2 regions of the Streptomyces sp. NPDC107575 genome follow, and region 2 is predicted to be linked to the other one. Evidence: riboswitches for the same ligand, from Rfam matches in the RefSeq annotation. Region 2 holds a riboswitch; the other holds the start of a gene.
What was found. A riboswitch is a leader RNA that binds a small molecule or an ion and turns the genes downstream of it on or off. The one in region 2 is predicted to bind ZMP and ZTP.

Region 1 (7,954 bases), on a different contig from region 2:
CGGTCGGGCTCGGCGATCAGTAGGTCGATACGGTCGGCGCACGCCCGGACGTCCGCCACGGTCAGGCCGAGCGAGAGCAGTCGGCGCACGACGCGGATGCGGGCCAAGTCTCGTTCCGTGTAGGCCCGTTGGCCCGACGCGGTGCGCCGCGGTGGCGGCAGGAGCTTCCGCTCCTCGTAGAAGCGCAGGGCGCGCGGTGTGGTCCCGGCCGCTGCCGCCGCGTCACCGATCCGCATCCTGGTCCCCCTCATCCGCGTGCCGGTCAGACTTCCACCACCAGGGTGCCGAAGTGCCGGCCCTGCTGTAGCTCCTGCAACGCCGAAGGGGCGCGTTCCATGCCCGGCAGTACCGTGTACGGGAAGACGATCTGCCCGGTCCGCAGCCAGTCGGCGAACCGTTCGCGCCACTCTTCCTCCACTCCGGGATGGTCCACGCTCTGATAGCCGAGCAGTGACACCGAGCGCTTCACCAGGGCGAATGTGTCGATCACGGTGGGTGAACTCCCGCCCGGCAGCGCGGGGTCGAACTGTCCGGACAGGGCACCGACCACGGCGACCCGTGCACCGTGTCGTGTCAACTCCACGGCGGCGGTGAGCTGTTCGCCGCCTACGTTGTCGATGATCACGTCGTAGCCGTCGGGAGCGGCCTCGGCGAGTGAACGGAGTCCGTCGTTGCCGGGCACCACCACGGTGTCGTACCCGAGTTCCTGCCGCAGCCGTGCGGCCTTGGCCGGGCTGCGGGTGGTGCCGACGACTCGCGCGGCGCCCAGCAGCCGTGCGATCTGCCCGGCGAGCGACCCGACTCCGCCGGCCGCGCCGGTCACCAACACCGTCTCACCGGGCCGTAGTTCGGCCAGCCGGGTCAGTGCTCCGTATGCTGCCGATGCCGTGGACAGCAGGGCGACCGGGTCCGGGTGTCCGTCCGGCACGGCACGTACGGTATCCGCGCCGATCACCGCGTACTCCCGCCACCCCTGCATGTGTGTGACCAAGGTGCCGGGCTGTATGTCGGTGACGTCCGGCCCCGTCGCCACCACCTCGCCCAGTGCCGGGCCGAACAGGGCCTCGCCGGGCTTCAGCGGCGGGAACGGGAAGTCCTTCGCTTCGGCGGAGACGAGAGTGCGCAGTCCCGGGAAGACCAGGAAGTGCCGGTTGCGGACGAGGAGTTGGCACGTCTTGGGACGTGGGACGGGGGAGTGGGCGATGGTGAAGTGTTCCGGTCCTGGCAGGCCGACAGGAGTGGCGGCGAGGCGGATTTCGCGGCCGGTGGACGGTGCGGGCATGGGGAACCTCCGAGAGCCGAAGCGGCTGGGCAGGCCCGGACGTTAACTCTTGACGTGCGCGTCAGGGGCAAGCAGGGCGCAGAGGTTGCGACTACAGTGCGGTGTGGGCCGTGACTGGCGCTGAGGTGGAGCACCACCGGGGAGCGGTCTGACGAGACGTCGTTGCCGTGCGCCTGGGCGAGTGGTCAGCAACGCCTGGAGGCAACCATGTCCGTGACTCGGACGGCCCAGCTCATGGACGGCACCGGCCTCGCCAAACGCATCCTCGACGAGACGGCCGCCCAGGCAGCTGAGATTTCGCGGCGTGAGGGGACCAGCCCCTGTCTGGCGACGGTGCTCGTGGGAGAGGACCCGGCGTCGGTCACGTACGTCCGCATGAAGCAGGCCCGGTGCGCGAAGGCGGGCATCCGGTCCCGGCACGTCGCTCTGCCCGCCACCACCACGACCGCCGAACTGGTCGACACCCTCGCCCGCCTGTCCGCCGATCCGGACGTGCACGGCATCCTGCTCCAGCATCCGTGCGGCCCGCACATCGACGAGCGAGCGGCGTTCGAGGCCATCGCTCCGGAGAAGGACGTCGACGGGGTCACGATGCATTCGTTCGCCGCGATGAGCTTCGCGCTGCCGGGCTTCGTGTCCTGCACCCCGGGCGGCATCATGCGTCTGCTCGAGGCGTACGACGTCGAACTCGCCGGCAAGCACGCCGTCGTGGTGGGGCGCAGCGCGATCCTCGGCAAGCCGGCCGGGATGCTCCTGCTGGCCAAGAACGCCACGGTGACGTACTGCCACTCCCGCACGGCGGACCTGTCGGCGATCGTCCGCGAAGCAGACGTCGTGGTGGCGGCCGTGGGACGCCCGCGGCTGATCCGGGGCGAGGACATCAAGCCCGGCGCGGTGGTGATGGATGCCGGATACAACCCGGGCAACGTCGGCGACGTGGACTTCGACACCGCCTCCGCCCGCGCCCGGTTGATCACTCCGGTGCCCGGCGGCGTCGGACCGATGACCATCGCCGTCCTGCTGGCGCAGACCGTGGAGGCCGCCGCGAACCAGCTCGGAATCCAGCAGAATCCACCGGAGGCGGTCTGAGCGTCTGTCCGTCGGACATCGCGCCCACACTCGCCCTCCCGTCGCCAGCAACAGCACATCGAGGGCGCAGGGTGTCGCGTTCGACGATGGTGCGCTCGGTGAAGGCCGGCAGTGGGGGCAGGACTCGGGGTCCGCGTGGCCGGGCGCGGTCACGCCAGCAGCACCTTGCGGGGTCGGCCTCAAGGGGGGGGCGAGGACGGCACCGGCTGGCAGTGCCGGGACCTCTAGCACGGCGGCCGCGTCCCCGTCCGCGCACGGGGGCTGGAGACGCACCGCGAGCCTATGGCCGGCCATGAGCCTGTTCCGCTCGGGCCCCGGCGCGGCCGTCGTCGGCTCGACGGCCCAAAGCGCCGGCCGCCTGCGGGAGTTCAGGGACCTGGGCGTCGCTACCTTCATCCTCTCTGGGCCCCCTCCTCGAGGAGGTCTACCGGGTGGCGGAGACAGTGCTGCTTGCGTTGGGGATGGGCGGACGACGGTGACCGTCCGGTCTCCTGGCGGGTCAGGAGTGCTGCGGGTGGTCGGGGCCGCGGCCGTAACGGGCGAGCATCGTCGTGACCGCTTCGTCGACGGCCTGGCCGATGTCGGCAGGTGCGGGGCTCCAGTCGGCGACCAGCATGCGCGGCCACAGGACGTAGTTGGCGATCATGCCGAGGAACTGGTTGGTGGCGCTCTCCGCATCGGGTACCACCGCGGTGCCCGCGGTGTGCTGGTCCTCCAGGTAGCGCTGGACGGAGATGAAGTAGGGCAGCTTGCCCAGCTCGAACTGGGCGCGTCCCAGTTCCGGGAAGCGCGGAAGTTCGGCGATGACGATGCGGAAGAGGGCCGCCATCGCGGGCCGGCCGATCAGGTCGGCGTACTGGCGGCCGATCGAGCTCAGGCCGGCACGCAGGTCGGCGGGCTGTGTCGCGGGAGCCGCCGGGTCCGGCCCGCCCTTCCAGTACTCGGTGACGATGGCCTCGAAGAGCGCCGCCTTGGTGGGGAACTGCTTGAACAGCGTGGACTTCGAGACGGCGGCTTCCTGCGCGATTTTCGCCAGCGAGGTCCCGTCGTAGCCCCGCTCCAGGAACAGCTGCGTGGCCGCTGCGGTGATCGCCTCGCGCTTGCGCTGAGCGAGTTGTTGATGGTGCGGGGAGAGTCCTGCGGTCATCGGCCCAGTATGCCCCATGGCGAGGCGAGTCACTTGACTCGCCACTGTGTGGGTGTTTACGTGGAAGGGAGGCGAGTCACTCGTCTCGCATCTGCTCGGCGGGAGCACTCCTGGCCGGCGTCGCTCCGTTTCCCAAGGAGAAGCACTCATGGAGCCAGGGAAGATCGCACTGGTGACCGGCGGCAATCGCGGCCTTGGCCGGGCCGCGGCCCGGGCGCTGGCCCGGCACGGGCTGCGCGTCATCGTCACCTACCGCGGCGATGCGAAGGAGGCCGAGGAGACGGTCAGGCACGTTCAGGAAACCGGCGCCACGGCTGCCGCACTGCGGCTGGACGTCAGCGACGTGGCCTCGTTTCCCGCCTTCGTCTCCGGCCTGGCCGGGCAACTGGAGCGCTGGGAGGCGACGCGGCTGGACGTCTTGGTCAACAACGCCGGGATCGGGCTGTTCGGAGCGCTGGAAGCAGTTACGGTCGACGACTACGACGCGATGATGGACACCAACGTGCGCGGAACGTTCTTCCTCATCCAGGCGCTTGCGCCCGTACTGGCCGACGGGGGTCGGATCATCAACGTCTCCTCCTCCCTCAGCCGCCACACCAGTGCCGGCACCTCGGTCTACTCGGCCTCCAAGGCGGCGGTCGAGGCCCTCAGCCGGACGTTGGCCGCGGAGCTGGGGGCGCGCAAGATCCGCGTCAACGCCATCGCGCCGGGGCCGACCGCCACCGACTTCAACGGCGGCGCGATGCGGGACGACGCACAGATGCGCGAGGGCCTGAGCGCGCAGACCGCGCTCGGCCGCGTCGGCGAACCGCAGGAGATCGGCGACGCCATCGCCGCGCTCGCCTCCGAGGACCTGCGATGGGTCACCGCTCAACGCCTCGAAGTGTCCGGCGGCGCCCTGCTGTAGGGGCCCCCGGCCCCACCGTGTGCAACGAGTGCATCCCAAAAGCCTGAGTCCTCCAGGTACTGCCTTACGCTCACCGGATGGGCGTGTGCCTGGAAGTCCTGATCGTCGACTGCGGGTACATCGACGCGGTGCCGGCCGAGCTGCGGTCCAGCCTTGTGGAGACCGCAGCGTTCGGGAGCGACGACGACTGGGACGCCGGCCGGCCGGAGGGGTGGACCTGGCCCGACGCCGAGGGCAGCCCCTGGTACGCACGCTACGAGTTCCACGACACGCTCACCTCGTACAAGCCGCATCTCTGGGCGGGGAAACGCTGGGACAAGATGTGACGGTTCGTCGAGCCCGAACTCCGGGCGCCCCTGGACCAGTTCAGTGCTCCCTTGATGTGGGGCGAGTACAACTGGGAGTTCGCGGACCCCTCCTTCACACCTGCCGTCCCCGGACGGGAGAACCACTGGTGCCCAGCGGCCATGCTCTGGCTCCTTCCCGAGGACGTGGCGGCCGTTCATCGCTTCTGGACCCGGGCCGGGCCATGCCTGCCCTCCCTGCGTGAACCCTTCGAACGGCACACCTCCGGGACCACAGGCCAACTCAACGACTTCACGTCGTTCGCCGCGCTCGTCGCCGAATGGGGAGAGGTGGTCACCGAGGCCGCACGGCGCGGGTGGGGCATCATCGGCCTGAGGTGTTGACGAAGTCCCGGTGGCCACAGGTCTCGCCTCCGAGCGGCGCAAGGGGTGGGCCGACCCGGGGCATCGTCCGTGCCGGCCCACCCCCTCACAGCATCAGCAGCGTGCGGTTTGCCGCTTGGCCCGTGGCCTGGAGTGGCAGGACCGCGAGGCGGATCAGGGCCAGGGCGTTGTCGTCGCCCGCGACGCGGTTCGTGGAGAGTTCGCCGCACGCGAGGCACTCGTGGACGATCAGCCACTCCCCGTCCGGGCGGCAGGACACCGTCAGCGCCTCCATCCGGCCCCGGCACTCCGACGCGCGGTCGCCCGGGATGCGGGCGTCCACGTGCAGGCTGGTCAGGCAGTTCGGGCAGTGGTTGCGGTGGCCGCTGCCCGGGGCGTCCAAGGACACGTCCAGCCGACAGCCCGCGCAGCGGAAGTCGCGAGTGCGGTGGCCGTCGCGCTGGGCGTGGAGGACGTCCTTGTCGCGTTGACGGCGCCGCCGGGAGGCGGGGGCGTCGGACGACGTGCGGTTACGGCGTGGCATGCCGGGCCTCCCCACTCACAACGTTCCGAACGCTTCGAGGGGGAAGGGCGGTTGGGCCAGTGGCCGTACCGCCATCCGCATCAGCAACAGCTGGTTGTCGTCCGGGCTCACCGGGTTCGAGGTGAGCTCGTCGCACCGCACGCAGCGGTGGACGATCATCCAGTCGCCGGTCCGCAGGACGGCGATGGCGATCGGGGACATCCGGCCGTGGCACTCGGTGCGGCCGCCCTGAACGTGGTCCAGGACGTGCCGCGAGTGCAGACACGAAGGGCAGTGGTTGCGGCTGCGACCGTCCGGATCGGCCAGGGTGACGGTCAGGCCGCACCAGGCGCAGACGAACGTACTGATCTTGAGGGTGGGGCTGGGGTTTGGGTTGGGGGTGTGCTCGGACACCTGTGCTCCTTGCTGGGGAGTTGGTCATCGACAGCAAGAGCAGGCCGAGCGGCCTCGACGGCTATGCGCGGTGGGTACGTGCGGTAGGTGCACTGCGTGCAGTACGTGTACGTCGTACGTCGCGGTGAGGCGCGCTCGGCGCGGGCCGGGTCATCAAGACACCTTCTCGGTGGGCGCAAGGCCCGGTCGTTCGGCCGCACGGGCAGGGTGCCGTGCGGAAGGAAGCAGCGGGGAAAGGGTAGGCAGGTCGGTGGGGCGTGGGCGAGCGATTTTTTCCGCGCGTGCGTCACTCCGTCGGCGACGGCAGTTCCGCGGCCGCCCTGATGATGCCGTCCAGCACCGTCGCCACCTCCTTGCGCGGCTCGGCGCGGCTCGTGCGGTGGCGGGCGATCAAGCGGCGATAGCCGAGCCCCGGAACGGACACCGCCTTGACCCCCTCAACGGGCATGCCGAGCACGGCCAGGGACGGCACCACCGCGACGCCCAGCCCTCCCGCCACCAGCGCCAGCGCCGCGTTGTAGTCGTAGTAGCTGTGCGCGGTACGGGCGAGGTTCATGCCCCGGCGTACGTGTTCGGTGGCGCCGTGGGCGGCGGCGTCCGAGTCCACGCCGAGCCAGGTGAGGTGTTCGAGGTCGTTCAGGGTGGTGGGCGTCGGGGTTCCGGCGGGTGTGACGACCACCCACGGCTCCTCGAGGATCGGCACGTCGCGGGTGCCCCGCGCGGACCTGCGGCCGATCGGCGTCTCGGCCTCCACGATCAGGAGGTCCACCGTCCCGGCGCGCAGCTCCTGTTGCGCCTTGTCGCCGTCCATTTCGTGGATCTGCAGTTCCAACCCAGGGAATTCGGCGCGCAGTTGGTGCACCAGCGGGACGAGCAGGGCCCGGATCACCGTCTGGAACGCGGCGATGACCACGGTGCCGGAGACCTCCTCGCGCAGGGCCGCCAACGACCGTGTCACGTCCGTCAGTTCCGACTCGATGCGTTCGGCCGTCTCCGTCAGCACCCGGCCCGCGGCCGTGACCACAGCGCCGTGCGGCTGGCGGTCGAGGACAGGGGTGCCGACCTCGGATTCGAGGCGGGCGATCTGCTGCGACACGGCGGAGGGCGTCAGGTGCAGTACGTCGGCCGCCGCGAGGATCCCGCCCGCCCGGTGCACGGCGAGCAGAACGGCCAGTTTCCGCGGGTCCACGTCCATTCAATTCAGCTTAACCCCCGGCGTAGAGAACTTCGATTGATCTGTATGTGGCGGGTGTCCACCATGGGGGACATGCAGGCAATCATGACCTCCGCGGCGACGGCAGCAGGTTGGGTAGGGGCCCTGAGTACGGCTGCCGCCTATCTGTTGGTCTCGCGTCGGGTCATCGAGCCGGACGCCCCGATGTTTCAGCTGATCAACATGCTCGGTGGCGCTCTTCTGGCCGTCTCTGCCGCCGCCAGTGGGGCGTGGCCCTCGGTGACGTCGAACTTTGTCTGGGTCCTCATCGGCGTACAGGCGCTGGTCGGGGCCCGGAGCGGCGTCCGGACCGTCGTCGGCCGCGTGACGGGAAGCTTCTCGCGGCGGCGAGGAGCCGGGCGGGCGTGGAGCCGGGCCACCAGGCGCTGAGGCCCCACTCGTTCCCTGCTGCGCCCGGCCCCGTCCTCCTGCACGGCTCAGCCGCCGAACACCGCCTCGACGAGCCTGTCCTGCGCCTTCATGAACGGGACCGCCAGGGTCATCGCGGCGTCGTCCACGTAGTTGAGCGCGGCGGTCAGGGTCTTGCTGCCGTCGGCCGTGCTGTACATCAGCGCCGCGTGTCCGCCCTGGCCGCCGTTGTGGAACAGAAGGGTGTCGGCGCCGGAGCCGTTGGAGCCGCCGGTCTGCTGGATGCGCAGGCCGAGGCCGAAGCCGGTTTCGGGGTGCGGCTTCGTCATCTCCGCGAGGAGC
Region 2 (7,954 bases):
GACTGGCAGGAGGGACACTTCCCGCCCGTGGTGGCCACGGTCGTGTGGGGTCTGACCGGTGTGGCGGGCTGGCCCCAGACCCACCGGGCGCCCGGTACGGACACGGTCATCGAACGCCAGGACCAGCTGATCGTCGCGGACGACGGTACGCCGTGGATCCGCACGGACCCGATGGTCGACGTGAACGACGACGACCTCCGGTGGCACCAGGCGTCCCGCACCCTGGTCGACCAGCTGACACGGTCGGGCGTGTTCCCGACGACCCCCGGCGCCCCGGACGCCCGCTCCCCGTGGTGGTGGGGCGTGGCCGGTCTCGCCGTGGGCCTCGCGGCGGCGGGCGCGGTGTGGCTATTGCGCATACGGGACCGGGGGCCCCGGGAACCCCGCCAGGAACTGGTCGAGCTGTAGGTGTCGGGGCGGCTGCGGGGGGGCGGTGGGGTTTGCCGGGGCGGGGTTGCGCGGCGGCGCGTGATCGGTGCGCCGCGAGGCACCTCACCGGCTGAACCGACGATCTCCCCGCCCATCTCCCACCCACCCGCCCCCTCCGGGGGCTCCCGCTCGACCGGGGCCCCATCCGTCGCGCGGTACCGCGGCCCGCGCCGGAAGAGACGTTGCGCAGCACCACGTCCTGCACCAGGAACGGCGTTGCGCAGCACTGCGAACCATGCCGGTGACGGCGTCACGCGAAAGCACGGGCCAATGCCCGAAGCGGCGCCACGTGACCGATACGCCGCGAGGCGTCCCACCGACTTCACCGGCCCTCGCCTATCTCCCACCCCCGCCCCCCTCCGGGGGCTCCCACTCGACCGGGCCCCGGCAGCTACGACGTGGTCGGCGCCCGCCGTCCTGGGCGCGCGGCACCGGGGGCCGCCTTGCCCACCCTGCCGCCCCAGGCGGCAGATTGCCCAAGCCGGGTGCGGCCCGAGCGCAACGGGTGGGGAGGCGGGGCGCGGCGGTTGCCGAAGGTGGTGGCGGTCGGCCGCAACGGGTGGGGAGCCGGATCCGGCGGCGGTCATCCCGGAGTGGGGGTGGGTGGCCGCAACGGGTGGGGAGGCGGGCGCGCGGCGGTTGCCGAAGGCGGTGGCGGTCGGCCGTAACGGGTGGGGAGCCGGGCGCGCGGCAATTGCCCAAGTCGGGTGCGGCCCGACCGCAGCGGGTGGGGAGGCGGCGCGCGGCAGTTGCCCAAGTCGGTGGCGGTCGACGGCAAGGGGTGGGGAGGCGGAACCAGCGGCGGTTGCCGAAGTCGGGTGCGGTCGATCGCAAGGCGCGGAGGAGCGGGCCCGGCGGTTGCCTGCGGCCGTGACGGTCGACTGCAACAGGCGGGTAATCGGGCCCGGCAGCGGGTCGCCGCAGGCGGGTGCGGCACCCCGTGGGGCCGACGACCCCGGAGGGGGCGGGTGGGTGGGAAATTGGGCGGCGGAGACAGGCGAGGCAAGGATGGGGCCATCGCCCTCCGGGTGGGCGGGCAAACTCAAGCCCCTGCGGCGATTGAGCAGCGGGGTCCGGGGCAGAGCCCCGAGAGCGCAACGCCGACGCGGCGATTCAGCCCCGCCCGACGGAGCCCCGGCAGCGCCCCGCGACCGTACCCCGGTGCCGCAAAATCAGCCCCGCCGGCGATTGAGGCGCGGGGTCCGGGGCGGAGCCCCGAGGCCGTAACGCCGGTGCCGCAGGATCAGCCACGCCCGACCGGCCCCGGTCACCCGCCCCGGAGGGGATCAGCCCAGGTCGATCTGCCCGTACAACGGGAACCCGGAAAGAAGATCCGTCGCCCGGTGGGACACCTCGTCCGCGACCTTCGGCTCCAGCACGTGGCTCGCCTTCGACACCGCCCCGGACTTCGTGGTCCCCGGCTCGGAGGCCGTCAGGACACGGTCCATGAGCCCCGCGATCTCGTCCATCTCACCGGTGCCGAGCCCCCGCGTGGTCAGCGCCGGCGTACCGATCCGGATCCCGGACGTGTACCAGGCCCCGTTCGGGTCCGCCGGAATCGCGTTGCGGTTCGTGACAATGCCGGAGTCGAGCAGCGCGGACTCGGCCTGGCGCCCCGTGAGGCCGTACGAGGACGCCACGTCGATGAGGTTGAGGTGGTTGTCCGTACCGCCGGTGACCAGCGTCGCGCCCCGCCGCATGAGCCCCTCGGCCAGCGCCCGCGCGTTGTCCACGATGCGCTGCGCGTAGTCCTGGAACGCCGGCTGCCGCGCCTCCGCGAGCGCGACCGCCTTGGCGGCCATGACGTGCGGCAGCGGCCCGCCGAGCACCATCGGGCAGCCCCGGTCGACCTGGTCCTTCAGCGAGTCGTCGCACAGCACCATGCCGCCGCGCGGGCCCCGCAGCGACTTGTGCGTGGTCGTCGTGACGATCTGCGCGTGCGGCACCGGGTCGAAGTCGCCGGTGAGCACCTTGCCGGCGACGAGCCCCGCGAAGTGCGCCATGTCGACCATGAGCGTGGCGCCCACCTCGTCGGCGATCTCCCGCATGATCCGGAAGTTCACGAGCCGCGGGTACGCGGAGTACCCGGCGACGATGATCATCGGCTTGAACTCGCGGGCCTGCGCACGCAGCGCCTCGTAGTCGACCAACCCCGTCACCGGGTCCGTCCCGTAGGACCGCTGGTCGAACATCTTTCCGGAAATATTGGGCCTGAAGCCGTGCGTGAGGTGACCACCAGCGTCCAGCGACATCCCCAGCATCCGCTGATTGCCGAAGGCGCGCCGCAGCTCCGCCCAGTCCGCCTCCGTCAGGTCGTTGATCTGGCGCACGCCGGTCTTCGCGAGGAACGGCGCCTCGACGCGGTCGGCCAGCACCGCCCAGAAGGCGACCAGGTTCGCGTCGATCCCGGAGTGCGGCTGGACGTACGCGTGCCGCGCGCCGAACAGCTCGCGGGCGTGCTCGGCGGCCAGCGACTCGACGGTGTCGACGTTGCGGCAGCCGGCGTAGAAGCGGCGGCCGACGGTGCCCTCGGCGTACTTGTCGCTGAACCAGTTGCCCATGGTCAGCAGCGTCGCCGGGGACGCGTAGTTCTCCGAGGCGATCAGCTTGAGCATCTCGCGCTGGTCGGTGAGCTCCTGCCCGATGGCGTCGGCGACACGCGGCTCCACGGCGCGCACGACGTCGAGCGCGGCGCGGTACGCGGTGGATTCGGGGGTGAGCGGGGTTTCGGTCATGGGGCAGCCTCCGGACACGGTCGGTTCACGGGTCGGCCCAGGCGCACGGCACACACTGCTCGGGCCGCTCCCCGATGGTCGATCCCATCCCAGCGCGCCAGTCACGGCCCTGCCCTCACAGTACCGGGCGCGTCGTCCGGCGAGGTTTCCACGTCCACATCGCGAGCGACGATAGGAAGGGGCCACAAGCCCCGCTCCACACCCTCGGCCCGCTCACCGCAGAGCCGCGACGATCGGAGATCCCGTGAGTGCCACCGACGCAGCAATCGCCCTCGCCGAAGACCACGGCGCGCACAACTACCACCCGCTCCCCGTCGTCGTCGCCACCGCCGAGGGCGCGTGGATGACGGACGTCGAGGGGCGCCGCTATCTCGACATGCTGGCCGGCTATTCGGCGCTGAACTTCGGGCACGGCAACCGCCGCCTGATCGAGGCCGCGAAGGCCCAGCTGGAGCGGGTGACGCTGACCTCGCGGGCGTTCCACCACGACCGGTTCGCCGCGTTCTGCACGCAGCTCGCCGAGCTGTGCGGCATGGAGATGGTGCTGCCGATGAACACGGGCGCGGAGGCCGTCGAGACCGCCGTGAAGACCGCCAGGAAGTGGGGCTACCGGGTCAAGGGCGTACCGGACGGTCGGGCCAGGATCGTGGTCGCCTCCGACAACTTCCACGGCCGCACGACGACCATCGTCAGCTTCTCCACCGACCAGGAGGCGCGCGCCGACTACGGCCCGTACACGCCGGGCTTCGACATCGTCCCGTACGGGGACCTGGAGGCGCTGCGCGCCGCCGTCACGGACGAGACGGTGGCGGTACTCCTCGAACCGATCCAGGGCGAGGCGGGCGTGCTCGTCCCGCCGCCCGGATACCTGGCGGGCGTACGGGAGTTGACGCGCGAGCGGAACGTCCTCTTCATCGCCGACGAGATCCAGTCGGGCCTCGGCCGCACGGGTCGTACGTTCGCCTGCGAGCACGAGGGCGTCGTGCCGGACATGTACGTGCTGGGCAAGGCGCTCGGCGGTGGGGTCGTGCCGGTGTCGGCGGTCGTGTCGGGCAAGGACGTGCTCGGGGTGTTCCGGCCGGGCGAGCACGGCTCGACGTTCGGCGGGAACCCCCTCGCGTGCGCGGTCGCCCTGGAGGTGATCGCGATGCTGCGCACCGGGGAGTTCCAGGAGCGGGCGGCGGAGCTGGGCGAACACCTGCACGCCGAGCTGGGCCTGCTCACGGGGACGGGGAAGGTCACCGAGGTGCGCGGACGCGGGCTGTGGGCAGGCGTCGACATCGACCCGTCGTTCGGGACGGGCCGGGAGATCTCGGAGAAGCTGATGGACCGCGGGGTCCTGGTGAAGGACACCCACGGGTCCACCATCCGGATCGCCCCGCCGCTGGTGATCAGCAAGGACGATCTGGACTGGGGGCTCGATCAGCTCAGGGCGGTACTCGGGGCGTAGGCCCGCCCCGTCCGCGTACGGCTCACAGGATGACGTGGGGCAGGAAGCGGGCGTACTCGTCCGTCACCAGCCCCGCCGACTCCCGGATGCCGAGGCCGGCCGCCTCGCCCTCGACGACCCACGCGCCGAGGACGACGCGGTTGCCGTCGAAGTCGGGCAGTTCGCTCAACTGCTGGTAGCAGCAGGGCTCTTCGGGCTCCCCCGGCGTGCTCCCCGGCGCGTGGATCGTGACGCCCGCGCCTTCGCGGCCGAGCAGCGGCTTGGACACGTAGCCGGGGCCGTCGGCGGCGGCGAGTTCGCGGGGGCCGTCGAGGTAGGCGGGGAGCAGGTTCGGGTGGTCCGGGTACAGCTCCCACAACACGGCGAGCAGCGCCTTGTTGCTGAGCAGCATCTTCCAGGCGGGCTCGATCCACATCGTCGTACCCGTGCCGCCGCCGTTGTCGAGGCCGGCGATGACGTGCTCGGCGAACGCGTCGGTGGTCAGCCACTCCCACGGGTACAGCTTGAAGCAGCTGCGGATGTACCCGAGCTGGTTGTCGACGAACCGTTCGGAGATGCTGTCCCAGCCGATCTCCTCCATGGAGATCCAGTCGGTGTCCAGGCCCGCCTGTTCGGCGGTCTCCTTCAGGTAGCCGACGGTCATCAGGTCCTCGCCGAGTTCGTCGGCGGAGGAGTGGGCGAAGTAGAGCGGGCTGCCCGGCGGGAGCAGCGCGGCCTGCTTCTTCCAGGCGTCGACGAGCCGCTCGTGGAGCGAGTTCCACTGGTCGGCGCCGGGGAACCGCTCCTCCATCCAGAACCACTGGGGGCTCGCGGCCTCCACCAGGGAGGTGGGGGTGTCGGCGTTGTACTCCAGGAGCTTCGCCGGGCCTGTTCCGTCGTAGCGGAGGTCGAACCGGCCGTAGACGGACGGGAGTTCGGCGCGCCGCTCCCAGGCCTCGGCGACCGCAGCGGCGACGCGCGGGTCGGTGATGCCGAGGTCGGCGAAGCGGTCGTGGCGGACGATGTGCTCGGCCGCGGCGAGGCACATGCGGTGCAGTTCCTCGACGACCTCTTCGAGCGCCTCGACCTCGGGGAGCGAGAACTCGTAGTAGGCGCTCTCGTCCCAGTAGGGGCGCAGCGAGTCGTCGGGGTAGCGGGTGAGCGGGTAGATGAGCCCCTGTTCCTCGACGGTCTGCTGCCAGCCGGGGCGTGGGGTGATGGTGTGTCGCTTCATGGGTTTCTCGGGCCGTCCGGGCTCAGCCGCCGGAGCTTCCGCCCTTGCCGCCGCTGCCGAAGCCGCCGCGGGTGACACCGCCTCCGCCGGAGGGCTTGGAGAAGGAGCCGCCGCCGACGCGGGAGCCGCTCTTCTTCGAACCGCCGTAGTACCAGCCGCCGTTGACGGAGGACTTGCCGGTCGACGAGGACGTGGACTTGCAGTACTTGTCGGAGACGACCTTGTAGCCCTTGCCCGCGTTGTAGCTGTTGCGGTCGATGCAGCGCTTGTCGACGTCCGAGCCGGAGCCCGAGGAGCAGGCGGTGAGCGCGGCGGCCAGCAGGCCGACGCCGCCGAGCGCGACGGTGCCGGAGCGCATCCGTCGTTGCGTGGTGTTGTCCGTCATGACGTTCTCCCCCGTTGCGTGCGTGTACGTGCGTGTGTCCTGCCCTAGGGCAGGACGCGGCACAGCGTATCCAACGCTCCCGGCCACGCATGATCGGGCGGGGTGCCGTAGCCGACGACCAGGGCGTCCGGCGCCTGCGCCGTCGCGTCCGTGTGCCGGAAGGCGGCCAGGCCGTTGACGCCGAGGCGCTGCCAGGCGGCGGCCTGCACCACGGACCGTTCGGTGCCGGGCGGCAGCTCCAGTACGGCGTGCAGTCCTGCGGCGATGCCGCTGACGCGGACGTCGGGGGCGCGCTCGGCGAGGGCGGCGACGAGCTGGTCGCGGCGGCGCCGGTAGCGCAGGCGCGCGGCGCGCACATGACGGTCGTACGCGCCGGATTCCAGGAACTCGGCGAGCGTGAGCTGGTCGAGGACGCCGCAGGACCAGTCGGTGTAGCCCTTGGCCTCGACGACCTCGTCGAGGAGCGGCGCGGGCAGCACCATCCAGCCGAGCCGGAGGCCCGGGGCGAGGGACTTGCTGGCGGTGCCGAGGTAGACGACGCGGTCCGGGTCGAGGCCCTGGAGGGCGCCGACGGGCTGGCGGTCGTAGCGGAACTCGCCGTCGTAGTCGTCCTCCAGGATCAGCCCGCCGGTGCGGCGCGCCCAGTCGACGGCGGCGGCGCGGCGGCGGGCGTGCAGGGCGACGCCGAGGGGGAACTGGTGGGCGGGGGTGAGCAGGGCGACCCCTTCGTCCGTCAACTCCCGTACGTCCGCGCCCTGTTCATCGAAGGGCAGCGGCCGGGTGCGGAGTCCCGGCCGGGTCAGGTACTCCCAGTGGAGGTCGAGCCCGTACGACTCGACGGCGACGTCGCGCACGCCGCGCCGGTGCAGCACCTCGCCGAGCAGGATCATGCCCTGCACGAACCCGGCGCAGACGACGATCCGCTCCGGCGACGCCTGTACGCCCCGGGCGCGGGCGAGGTAGCCGGCGAGGGCGGCGCGCAGTTCGGGGCGGCCGCGCGGGTCGCCGTAGCCGAGGGCGTCGTTCGGGGCGGCGGTCAGGGCACGCCGTGCGGCCTTCAGCCATTCGGCGCGCGGGAACGAGGCGAGGTCGGGGCGGCCGGGCTGGAGGTCGTAGCGGTACCCGCCGAAGGGCACGCGGTTCGTGGGCCGGGCCGGGGTGGGCGCCCGCCCCGGCCGCTCGGCGACCCGGGTGCCGGAGCCCTGCCGGGCGGTGAGCCAGCCCTCGGCGACGAGGTCGGCGTAGGCGTCGGCGACCGTGTTGCGGGCGAGTCCGAGGTCGACGGCGAGGGTGCGGGAGGCGGGCAGCCGGGTGCCGGGGGCGAGCCGCCCGCCGCGTACGGCCTCGCGGAGCGCGTCGGTGAGCCCTCGACGTACGCCTCCGGAGGGGCCGGGGTCGAGGTGCAGATCGATGCCGAGCGCCCGACCGGACGCCGAATTGGCCCAAGATTCTTCCACGTAAATGGACCATACTCCTGGGCCGCTTCCTCCGTAGGGTCGAAGCATGACGAACAACGAGAACGGCACCACCGAGAACGCCCCGTACATGCACGAGCACACCCCGCGCCTCGACTGGCACCAGCACGCCCCCGAGGTCTTCAAGGCGATGATCAGGCTCGACGCGGCCGCCCGCGCGGGCGTGGACCCCAAGATCGCCGAGCTGGTCAAGGTCCGCGCCTCGCAGCTCAACCGTTGCGCGCTCTGCCTCGACATGCACACGAAGGACGCGCTCGCGGCGGGCGA

Region 1: linked by a shared signal. The riboswitch ahead of ACZ7L4_RS41130 (bifunctional 5,10-methylenetetrahydrofolate dehydrogenase/5,10-methenyltetrahydrofolate cyclohydrolase) and the one ahead of ACZ7L4_RS22200 (glycine hydroxymethyltransferase) in region 2 are both predicted to bind ZMP and ZTP.

Annotation. Positions count from the first base shown of each region.
Region 1 covers NZ_JBVKBG010000012.1:174,442-182,395, reverse strand. The annotation lists gene ACZ7L4_RS41140 (MerR family transcriptional regulator) at 1-236, opposite strand, end outside; gene ACZ7L4_RS41135 (zinc-binding dehydrogenase) at 263-1,282, opposite strand; ZMP/ZTP riboswitch at 1,383-1,468, shown strand; gene ACZ7L4_RS41130 (bifunctional 5,10-methylenetetrahydrofolate dehydrogenase/5,10-methenyltetrahydrofolate cyclohydrolase) at 1,490-2,371, shown strand; partial or broken gene ACZ7L4_RS41125 (alkanesulfonate monooxygenase) at 2,561-2,850, shown strand; gene ACZ7L4_RS41120 (TetR/AcrR family transcriptional regulator) at 2,871-3,518, opposite strand; gene ACZ7L4_RS41115 (SDR family NAD(P)-dependent oxidoreductase) at 3,667-4,425, shown strand; gene ACZ7L4_RS41110 (hypothetical protein) at 4,503-4,751, shown strand; gene ACZ7L4_RS41105 (hypothetical protein) at 4,893-5,114, shown strand; gene ACZ7L4_RS41100 (RNHCP domain-containing protein) at 5,200-5,637, opposite strand; gene ACZ7L4_RS41095 (RNHCP domain-containing protein) at 5,653-6,030, opposite strand; gene ACZ7L4_RS41090 (LysR family transcriptional regulator) at 6,317-7,225, opposite strand; gene ACZ7L4_RS41085 (CBU_0592 family membrane protein) at 7,298-7,633, shown strand; gene ACZ7L4_RS41080 (serine hydrolase domain-containing protein) at 7,681-7,954, opposite strand, start outside.
Region 2 covers NZ_JBVKBG010000004.1:554,878-562,831, reverse strand. The annotation lists gene ACZ7L4_RS22205 (hypothetical protein) at 1-408, shown strand, start outside; gene ACZ7L4_RS22200 (glycine hydroxymethyltransferase) at 1,716-3,164, opposite strand; ZMP/ZTP riboswitch at 3,193-3,279, opposite strand; gene rocD (ornithine--oxo-acid transaminase) at 3,409-4,614, shown strand; gene ACZ7L4_RS22190 (glutathionylspermidine synthase family protein) at 4,637-5,827, opposite strand; gene ACZ7L4_RS22185 (hypothetical protein) at 5,850-6,212, opposite strand; gene pdxR (MocR-like pyridoxine biosynthesis transcription factor PdxR) at 6,257-7,669, opposite strand; gene ACZ7L4_RS22175 (carboxymuconolactone decarboxylase family protein) at 7,716-7,954, shown strand, end outside.